DNA from 3 places in the Nocardia coffeae genome. Region 2 is predicted to be linked to each of the others. Evidence: riboswitches for the same ligand, from Rfam matches in the RefSeq annotation. Region 2 holds a riboswitch; each other region holds the start of a gene.
What was found. A riboswitch is a leader RNA that binds a small molecule or an ion and turns the genes downstream of it on or off. The one in region 2 is predicted to bind S-adenosylmethionine.
Positions count from the first base shown of each region.

Region 1: another riboswitch for S-adenosylmethionine. It lies ahead of K7711_RS04845 (aminotransferase class V-fold PLP-dependent enzyme); the one in region 2 lies ahead of metX (homoserine O-acetyltransferase MetX).
Region 3: another riboswitch for S-adenosylmethionine. It lies ahead of K7711_RS44680 (rhodanese-like domain-containing protein); the one in region 2 lies ahead of metX (homoserine O-acetyltransferase MetX).

Region 1 covers NZ_JAINZY010000001.1:1,101,665-1,104,933, forward strand. The annotation lists gene K7711_RS04830 (YbaK/EbsC family protein) at 27-500, shown strand; gene K7711_RS04835 (flavin reductase family protein) at 629-1,183, shown strand; gene K7711_RS04840 (LysE family translocator) at 1,220-1,867, opposite strand; SAM riboswitch class IV at 1,958-2,071, shown strand; gene K7711_RS04845 (aminotransferase class V-fold PLP-dependent enzyme) at 2,117-3,269, shown strand, end outside.
Region 2 covers NZ_JAINZY010000003.1:649,873-653,141, reverse strand. The annotation lists gene K7711_RS16395 (NADP-dependent isocitrate dehydrogenase) at 1-737, opposite strand, end outside; SAM riboswitch class IV at 1,053-1,163, shown strand; gene metX (homoserine O-acetyltransferase MetX) at 1,498-2,652, shown strand; gene K7711_RS16385 (DUF3017 domain-containing protein) at 2,681-2,926, opposite strand; gene K7711_RS16380 (tRNA (cytidine(34)-2'-O)-methyltransferase) at 3,100-3,269, shown strand, end outside.
Region 3 covers NZ_JAINZY010000025.1:8,030-11,298, reverse strand. The annotation lists gene K7711_RS44685 (O-succinylhomoserine sulfhydrylase) at 1-1,147, opposite strand, end outside; gene K7711_RS44680 (rhodanese-like domain-containing protein) at 1,144-1,566, opposite strand; SAM riboswitch class IV at 1,586-1,700, opposite strand; gene K7711_RS44675 (Rv0361 family membrane protein) at 1,739-2,182, opposite strand; gene K7711_RS44670 (FAD-dependent oxidoreductase) at 2,454-3,269, shown strand, end outside.

The DNA of each region.
Region 1 (3,269 bases), on a different contig from region 2:
GCCGATTTCGGTTCTACTCTGGTGCCATGTCCAGGTCGTTGCCCACCGTCGCTTCCCGGGTATCGGACACGCTCATCGCTCGTGGCCATCACGGCGTCATCGTCACCCAGGCCCAACCCGCCCACACCGCCGCCGAGGCCGCGCAGGCGCTCGGCGTCGACGTGGGCGCCATCACCAAATCGCTGCTGTTCCTGCTCGACGACGAACCGGTGCTGCTGCTGGTCTCCGGGGCGCATCAGGTCGATCTGACGCGCACCGGCGAGCGATTACAGGGTGCGCTCGCCCCGGCGCCCGCGCGGATGGTGCGCAAATTCACAGGCCAGCCGATCGGCGGGGTCGCACCCGTCGGTCATCCGGCGAATCTGTCCACATATGTGGACAACGCACTGTCCCGACATCGCGAATTGTGGGCGGCGGGCGGGCACCCCAATACGGTGTTCCGCACGTCGTTCAGCGAGTTGGTGCGCATCACCGCGGGCCTGGCGATCGACGTGGACTGACCCGTCGAGTGGGACGTACCGGACCACTCGGCGTGCTTCCCGACGTAGGTTGGATCTGTGTACGAGCTAGTGAGAATCACCTGTGCCGATGGCGAGGTGGCGCGATGAGCAACTCCCGGCAGTCGGAGATGTCCGAGGTGGAGCAGGCGGAATCGGCCACGTCGACGCAGCGTCCGGACGAGGCCGGCGGGATCACCGCGGCGCAGTTCCGTGGCGCGATGCGGCACTATCCGGCCGGAGTGACCATTGTCACACTCAACAACGGCGAGCGTCCGGTGGGCTTCACCGCGACCTCGTTCGCCTCGCTGTCCGCCGAGCCGCCGCTGATCTCGTTCAACATCGCCGAGACCTCGTCGAGTATCGAGGCCATGCTGGCGGCCGAATCGGTGGTCGTACATTTCCTGGGCGATCATCAGCTGCATCTGGCCCAGCGGTTCTCCCGCGCGGCCGAGGAACGGTTCGCCGACGATTCGCTGTGGACGTCGCTGGACAGTGGCGAGCCGGTATTGCACGACACCCCGATCTGGGTGCGCGCCACGGTCCACCAGCTCATTGCGATCGGCGATCACACGCTGGTCATCGGGCTGGTCACCCGGGTGCACGACACCACCGACGACGAACCGATCGCCGCACCGCTGCTGTACTACAACGGCTCGTATCACCGCCCGCGCGGACTGCAGTGAGATCTGCTGCGAGACAGCATCTTCGGCAGAGAACGCCTACGTGGCGGAGGCGATCGTCCCGATCCCCAACGCGGCGAGCACCCCGGCGCTGATCTGCTCCAGGCGATCTCGGACGCGAGGACGCTTCAGGAGCCGCACCGCACCCGCCGCGGCGACCGCGAGTACCACCATTTCCGTTGCGGCGATACATGATTCGATCGCACCGAGGGTCAACGTCCCGCCGAACGTGACATGGGTCAGGAATTGCGGGAGCACCGCGAGGTAGAACAGGCCGACCTTCGGATTCGACAGACAGGACAGTATCCCGGCGACGGCCGCGGATCGCGTCGATGCCGCACGGCCCGACACCGTCGCGCGGGCCGGATCCGGCTGCTGCGCCCCGGCCGTGTTCGCACGGGCCCGGCGATGATCGCGCAGAGTGCGAATTCCCAAGTACACCAAGTAGATTCCGCCCGCGATCTTCAGCACACGATACGCGGTCGCCGACTGCTCCAGCAGCGCGGCGACACCGGCCGCGACCACCACCGCCCACGCGATCCCGCCGAGCGCGGAACCCACCGCGGCCGCCACAGCTGGCCGGCGCCCGGCGATCGCGTAGCGCAGCACCAGGAACGTATCGGGCCCCGGCGTGAGAGCCAGCAGAACGCACAGTCCGACGAAGCCCAGCAGCAGCGAAACAGTCACCGGACCACGCAAGCGCAGTGCGGCGCGCAGCGCAAGCGAAATTCGAGCCGAGGTTGACAAGACCCGACGACCTCTGCCAATCTCGGGTCAGGTCATGAGTGCCAGCGTCAAGCCCCGGCTAGCTGGTCGGCAACCCTCCTCCGCGGTGGGGTGCTCCGGGTGACGACCGGGCCGTAGCCCGACCGGGTGCGGCAAGCGCGGGCTCCCGTTCATCTCTCCTCGGGATCCCTGTCCCGAAGGGATTGTGTGATGACTGCCGTACTCGATCAGACCTGTGCCCCGATCGCTCGCGTATCCGGATGCGATCTGCGAGTTCCGTTGGTGCAGGGCGGAACTCGGACGTACGCCAATTTCGACTACGCGGCCAGCGCCCCCGCTCTGGCGCAGGTGTGCGACCGGGTGAACGAGTTGTTGCCGTACTACGCCAGCGTGCACCGCGGCGCGGGTTACGCCTCGCGCATCTCCACCGACTGCTACGAGAGCGCGCGCACGTCGGTCTCCCGCTTCCTGAACTGCGCCGACGATCAGGTGGTCGTCTTCACCCGCAACACCACCGATTCGCTGAATCTGTTGGCCGCCTGCGTCCCCGGGGACACCGTCGTACTCGATATCGAACATCACGCCAACTTCCTGCCCTGGACCCGGCACGGCCGCCGGGTGGTCACCGCCGCCGCGACGATCGACGAGACCATCCGCCGCCTGGTCGCCGAGCTGTGCACCAAACCCGCTGCGCTGCTTGCGGTCACCGGGGCATCGAATGTGACCGGCGAGGTGCTGCCGCTGCGTCGGCTGGCGCAGATCGCGCACCAGTGCGGTGCGCGAATCCTGGTCGATGCCGCGCAATTGGCGCCGCATCGTCGAATCGACCTGTGCGACATCGGAATCGACTACCTCGCCCTGTCCGGCCACAAGCTCTACGCACCGTTCGGCGCGGGTGTGCTGGTCGGCCGCCGGGACTGGCTGGACGCGGCCGAACCGTATCTGGCCGGTGGCGGCGCGGTCCGCCGGGTCAGCACGACCGATGCCGAGTGGGCCCCCGCACCGCAACGTCACGAGGCCGGTTCCCCGAACGTTCTGGGCGCGGCCGCGGTGGCCGCCGCCTGCGACACTCTCGGCTCGATCGATGCGCAGGCCGCCGCCGAACACGAGCGCGCCCTCACCGAACGACTGCGTGACGGACTGCAAGCCATTGCGGGAGTGAACTTCCTGCGCATCTGGTCGGACAGCGCCGACAGCGTCGGCATCCTCGCGTTCACCCTCGACGGATTCGCCCCCGGCCGGGTCGCGGCCTACCTGTCCGCCGAACACGGCATCGGCGTCCGCGACGGCCGATTCTGCGCCCATCCCCTGCTGGACCGCCTCGGCGTCGACGGCGCGATCCGCGTGAGCGTCGGCCTGGGCA
Region 2 (3,269 bases):
TAGGTCAGACCGGCCGCGTCGAACTGCGGCTTGAACTCGGTCTCGAACACCTCCTGGAAGGTGTCCTTGAACATGCCGTCGTAGGCCTTCATGATGGTGTTCTTCGTCGACAGATACACCGGATAGTTCTGCTGCAGACCGTAGTTCAGCGAGGCCCGCGCGAAGTCCTCGATCGACTTCTTGAAGTTGTACATACCCATCACGACGCCGCCGTCCTCGGGCATCTTGACGACCTCGTGGACGATCGGCTCGCTGCCGTCCTCCGGGGTGAAGGTGAGCGTGACGGTACCGGCCTGGTGCACCTTGAAGTCGGTGGCGCGGTACTGGTCGCCGAAGGCGTGGCGGCCGATGATGATCGGCTTCGTCCAACCCGGGACCAGACGCGGAACGTTCGAGATGATGATCGGTGCGCGGAAGATGGTTCCGCCGAGGATGTTGCGGATGGTGCCGTTGGGCGACCGGTACATCTTCTTGAGGCCGAATTCCTCGACGCGCGCCTCGTCGGGGGTGATGGTGGCACACTTCACGCCGACGCCGTGCTCCTTGATGGCGTTGGCGGCGTCGATGGTCACCTGGTCGTCGGTCTTGTCCCGGTACTCGATACCGAGGTCGTAATACTCGAGATTCACATCGAGGTACGGGTGAATCAGCTTGTCTTTGATGAACTGCCAGATGATTCGGGTCATCTCGTCGCCGTCGAGTTCGACGACGGTTCCCTCAACCTTGATCTTGGACATGGATCTTCGTGTCCTCCTAGGATGGTGCTCCCATTGTTCCGCCAGGTGAACACGCTTGTGAGCGGACCCAGCTGTTCAACAGACAACGTATACGCCCCGTGTTGTCCACGAGACTCGAGGTGCCAAACAGAACAAGCGTACTGGTGCGGTGGATCTCATCGGCATCGGACCTACCTCGATTGATACATCTGTCACATTTACGCATGTCGACTTTACTGCGTACAACCCCTGCGGTAGGCGGCAAATTCCGGCCGGACCTGGTGAAATCCACCACGGGTTTCGAACTCCCGCGGGCTCCGGCTACGATGTCCGGAAGGTCATGAGCACCAGCGCCAAGCCCCGGCTCGCTGGTCGGCAACCCTCCTGTTGCGGTGGGGTGCTCCGGGTGATGACCGGGCTCCCGAGGGTCGGGAGCAAGCGCGATCATCAGGAGGAATTCCGAAATGTGTTGTAGCCGTCCATTATCCGGACCCCGCTGACGCCCGCCGGCAGACCTCTCGGAGCATGACATGAGTAACTCCACCGCGCCCGCGTCCGATCCGGACTCCGTGCCGCGCAGCCCACAACACACATCGATATTCGCTGATCGCCCCGGGTATGCCCGCGCGACGCCGAGGCCCCGGAACGCTGTGGCTACCATCGAGGACGTGTGTTCCCCCGTCGTCGACCCGGTTTCGGGCACCCGTGCGCGGACAGTCCGCGCGATGATCGCCGGTCCCAGGGATGAGCGGATCTCGCCTCCCGAGGCGGCGGTGGCGCGGTGACCGTGAGCATCGACCGGAGCGCATTCAGTAATCACGCAGCAACCTTGCTGCCGCCGCCGGACGGAAGTCTGGGCACGATCGCCGTCGGCGAGATCCGGCTCGAGAGCGGGGACGTGGTTCCCGGCGTCGAACTGGCCGTCCAGCGCTGGGGCGAGCTGTCGCCCACCGCGGACAACGTCGTGCTCATCGAGCACGCGCTGACCGGCGACTCGCACGTCACCGGCGCACCCGACGACCTGCATCCACTGCCCGGCTGGTGGGACGGCATCGTCGGACCGGGCGCGCCGCTGGACACCGACGAGTGGTGTGTGATCGCCACCAACGTGCTGGGCGGATGTAAGGGCAGCACCGGTCCGGCAACTCCGGGGCCGGACGGAAAGCCTTGGGGAGCAAGGTTTCCCGGAATCTCCATTCGCGACCAGGTGACCGCCGAGGTCGCGCTGTTCGACCTGCTGGGCATCGAGCGGATCGCCGCGGTGGCCGGTGGCTCGATGGGCGGCATGCGAGTGCTGGAGTGGATCGTCGGACATCCGGAGCGGGTGGGCGCGGCGCTGGTGCTGGCCGTCGGGCCGCGTGCGACCGCCGACCAGATCGGCACCCAGACCACGCAGATCGCCGCCATCACCGCCGACCCGGACTGGCAGGGCGGGAACTATCACGGCACCGGCCGTGCCCCGACCAGTGGTCTGGGCATCGCCCGGCGCATCGCGCATCTGACCTACCGCACCGATTTCGAACTGGATCACCGTTTCGAGAATCACGCCCAGGGCGATGAGGACCCCCGGCGCGGTGGCCGCTACGCGGTGCAGAGCTATCTGGACCACCAGGCCCGCAAACTCGCGAACCGCTTCGACGCGGCCAGCTATGTGCTGCTGACCGAGGCCATGAACCGGCACGACATCGGCCGCGGGCGCGGCGGGGTGGCAGCGGCACTCGCCGCGACATCGGTGCCCTGCGTGGTCGGGGGTGTCGATTCGGATCGGCTGTATCCGCTGCGGACCCAACAGGAACTGGCCGATCTGCTGCCCGGCTGCGCGCGGCTCGAGGTCGTGCACTCCCGGGACGGCCACGACGGCTTCCTGACCGAGACCGAGGCGGTCGGCAAACTGCTCGCCCAGACGATGGATCTGGCACGCACCACACGCCCGTGACCGCGGGCGATGCGGTGCGGGGTTCGGTTCAGCCCACGCCCAGGCTGCTGATCGTCGCCGCCAGCGCGATGATCGTGCCGCCCAGCACCGCGTAGGTGACGACGTCGAAGGGTTTGCTGCGCACGGCCAGCAGGCCGACCCGCACCTCCGGCAGTACCAGCCGCAATGCCGAGGCCAGCAGCGGTGCGCCGCCGATGACGAACGCCCCACGTCGCCACCGATCCTGCACCAGGAACACCACAGCCACCACCAGCACAACCGCCACCAGGACCATCGGCAGCTGGTTGCGCAGGAATCCGAGCGGACGTTCGGACTGAGCGGTCGCGGAAGCATCGGTCACCCCCCGATTCTCGCATTCGTTCGCCGGAACCTCCCGGCGCCCGGGTGGGGACGGGAGGGGACGTAGGGTTCATCCCGTCCGGACGTGAGGAAAGGCTGCGTTCTGCTGTGCTGAGGCTGATGTTCTTCGAACCACGGATTCCGCCGAATACCGGCAACGCCATTCGGCTGGCCGCGGGGACCGGGTTCTCGCTGCACCTGATCGAGCCGCTGGGCTTCGATCTGTCCGAGCCCAAGCTGCGCCGGGCCGGGCTGGACTATCACGACCTCGCCTCGGT
Region 3 (3,269 bases), on a different contig from region 2:
GCACGCCGTCGGTGATCCCCACGGCCGCACGGCCTTCGGCTCCCATCGCGCGGTGCGTGGTGGTGGCCGGATGGGTGATCAGCGTCTTGGCGTCGCCCAGGTTGTTGGAGATGTCGACGATGCGCAGCCGGTTCAGCACCTCGAACGCGCGCTTCTTCGCCTCGGACGGGTCGGCGGCCAGTTCGAAGGTGACGACCGTACCGCCGCCGCTCATCTGCTGCCGCGCCAATTCGTACTGCGGATGTGACTGCAGGAAGGGGTATTTCACCCACGACACGGACGGCTGCTGCTCCAGGAATTCGGCAATCTCGTGTGCCGCCTGCACCGAATGACGCACCCGCAGCGGCATCGTCTCGAGCCCCTTGAGCAACGTCCACGCGTTGAACGGGCTCAACGCCGGACCGGTGTGCCGCATGAGATTCTTCACCGGGCCGCCGATGAACTCGCTGTCGCCCAGGATCGCGCCGCCCAGCACCCGGCCCTGGCCGTCGATGTGCTTGGTGCCCGAATACACGACCACATCCGCGCCCAGCGTCAGGCTCTGCTGCAGCAGCGGTGTGGCGAAGACGTTGTCCAGCACCACTTTCGCGCCCGCGGCATGGGCCAGCTCGGACACCCGGCGCACGTCCACCAGGGTCTGCATCGGGTTGGACGGGGTCTCGAAGAAGACGGCCGCGGTCGGCACCGACAGCGCCTCCTCCCACTGGCTCAGGTCCTCGCCGTCGACGAAGACCGTCTCCACACCCCAGCGCGGCAGGATCTCGTTGCACACCACGAAACAGGAGCCGAACAGGCTGCGCGCGGCGACCAGCCGGTCACCGTTGCCCAGCAGCGCGGCCAGCGCGGTGAACACCGCGGACATCCCGCTCGCGGTCGCGAAACACGCCTCCGCGCCCTCGATCAGCCGCATCCGCTCCTCGAACATCGCCACGGTCGGATTCCCGTAGCGCGAATACACGAAATGCTCGACGTCGCCGGTGAACGACGCCTCGGCCGCCTCCGCACTCGGGAACACGAAACCCGAGGACAGGTACAGCGCCTCGGAGGTCTCCTCGAATCCGGAGCGGCGCAGGCCGCCTCGCACACCAAGCGTGGCCGGGCCGACGCCCTCGGGCAGCGGTTTGTCGAAGGCTCCGCCGGTGATCACGACTGCCTCCAGGGCAGCCCCTCGGCACGCCAGCCCGCGCCGCCGCGATGGCCGTCGGCATCGAGCGGGCCCTCGAAACCGGCCAGGACGTTGTAGGAGGGTGTGAATCCGGCCGTGGTCGAGGCCGTCGCCGCACCGATGGATCGCTGGCCGGAGCGGCACAGGAAGATCACCGGCGCATCGCTGTCGGCCGCCCGGCCGGCGAGCGTCTGCTTCAGCTGATCGACGAAGGCGCCGTTGCGCTGACCGGCGCCGTCGACCCACTCGATCAGGGCCGTCGGCCGGTCGATCGCACTCGTCTCGGGCACCCCGACGAACCGCCACTCGGCCTCGGTGCGCACATCCACCAAAATGGCATCGGGATTGTCGCGCAACAGATCCCATGCCTGCTGGACAGTGATGTCACCCGCGTAACTCACTAGCTGAACCTCCTCGAAGAATCCGCACTTGCCGCGCCTGTTCGGCGGCGTGGCCAGGTCGTCACCCGGAGCACCCCACCGCGGAGGAGGGTTGCCGACCAGCGAGCCGGGGCTTGACGCTGGTGCTCATGACCTGAGATCGAGATTGCCTGGCCGCACACCCGCCTGTCAATCAGACACTGCAGACGAACCAGTCGTTGCCGGTTTGCGTGAGGTTCCAGGTCGACGTCGATTCGTGGCCGTCGACCGAGCTGGTCACCGTGACCTTGGCGCGTCTGCCGTTCGCGGTGGGGTCGGTCATGCGGACGATTTCGATCTTCTTTCCGGCCGCGTCCGGGCCCAACGGCGAGTGCGCGGGGTCGAATCCGCTGCATGCGGTGGCCGCGCGGCGCGCCGGGTCGGTGCCGCTCTGGGCAGTGGCGAAATTCTGGATCGCGGTGGCCAACCGGTCCGAAGTTGTGACATTCTTCTCAGCCGGCCGCAGCGCCGCCGCAATCAGGACACCGCCGATCACCAGAAGTGCGATCACCGCGGCAGCAATGAACGGCACCGGCGAGCGGACCGCCTCGTTCTGATCGATCGGGGTCGCGTCGGCGGCGGATTCCGGGTCACTCATATCTCGATCATCCCTGGTAGGGAGTGAGGTTCTCGCGCGCACCCCGAATCCGCGACCCGGACCGGGAACCGCGGCCATAGCAGTCACCGATAGAATCACCGCCAGCCCCGGCCACGGTCGGCGCGAACTCCGATCCCCGAGCGGCAACGATGCAGCATCGATCGGTATGAAGGATCGGCCGGAAACCCGGACCCACGTCAACTTAGCCTAAGCTAAGAACGACGGCTGAGAACATGACGACACAGATTTCGACCAAAGGGTGCGCAGAAGAATGACCGAAACCAGTGCAGAGTCGAAGGGCGAGGTGAACCCCACCTCCGAGTCCGACGCGCGCCCGCTTCGCATCGCGATCGTCGGCGCGGGACCGGCCGGAATCTACGCCGCCGACGCCCTGATGAAATCCGACGCCGACGTGAGCATCGACCTGTACGAGCGCATGCCCGCGCCGTTCGGCCTGATCCGCTACGGTGTCGCGCCCGATCATCCGCGCATCAAGGGCATCATCACCGCACTGCACAAGGTCCTGGACAAGCCGCAGGTGCGCCTGCTCGGCAACATCGACTACGGCACCGACATCACCCTGGCCGATCTGCGCCGGTTCTACGATGCGGTGATCTTCTCCACCGGCGCGAACGCCGACCGAGCACTGCCTGTCGAGGGCATCGACCTGGACGGCAGCTACGGCGCCGCGGACTTCGTGTCCTGGTACGACGGGCACCCGGACGTGCCGCGCGCCTGGCCGCTGGAGGCCGAGAAGGTCGCCGTGCTCGGTGTGGGAAATGTCGCACTGGACGTCGCGCGAGTGCTCGCCAAGACCGGCGACGAACTGCTGCCGACGGAGATCCCGCCGAACGTGTACGAGGGCCTCAAGGCCAACAAGGCCGTCGAGGTGCACGTCTTCGGGCGTCGCGGCCCGGCCCAGGCCAAGTTCACTCCGCTCGAACTGCGCGAACTCGACCACTCGCCGAATATCGAGGTCATCGTCGACCCCGAGGACATCGACTACGACGAGGGTTCCGAAGCCGCCCGCCGGCATTCCAAGCAGGTCGACATGGTCTGCAACACCATCGAGCAGTGGGCGATCCGC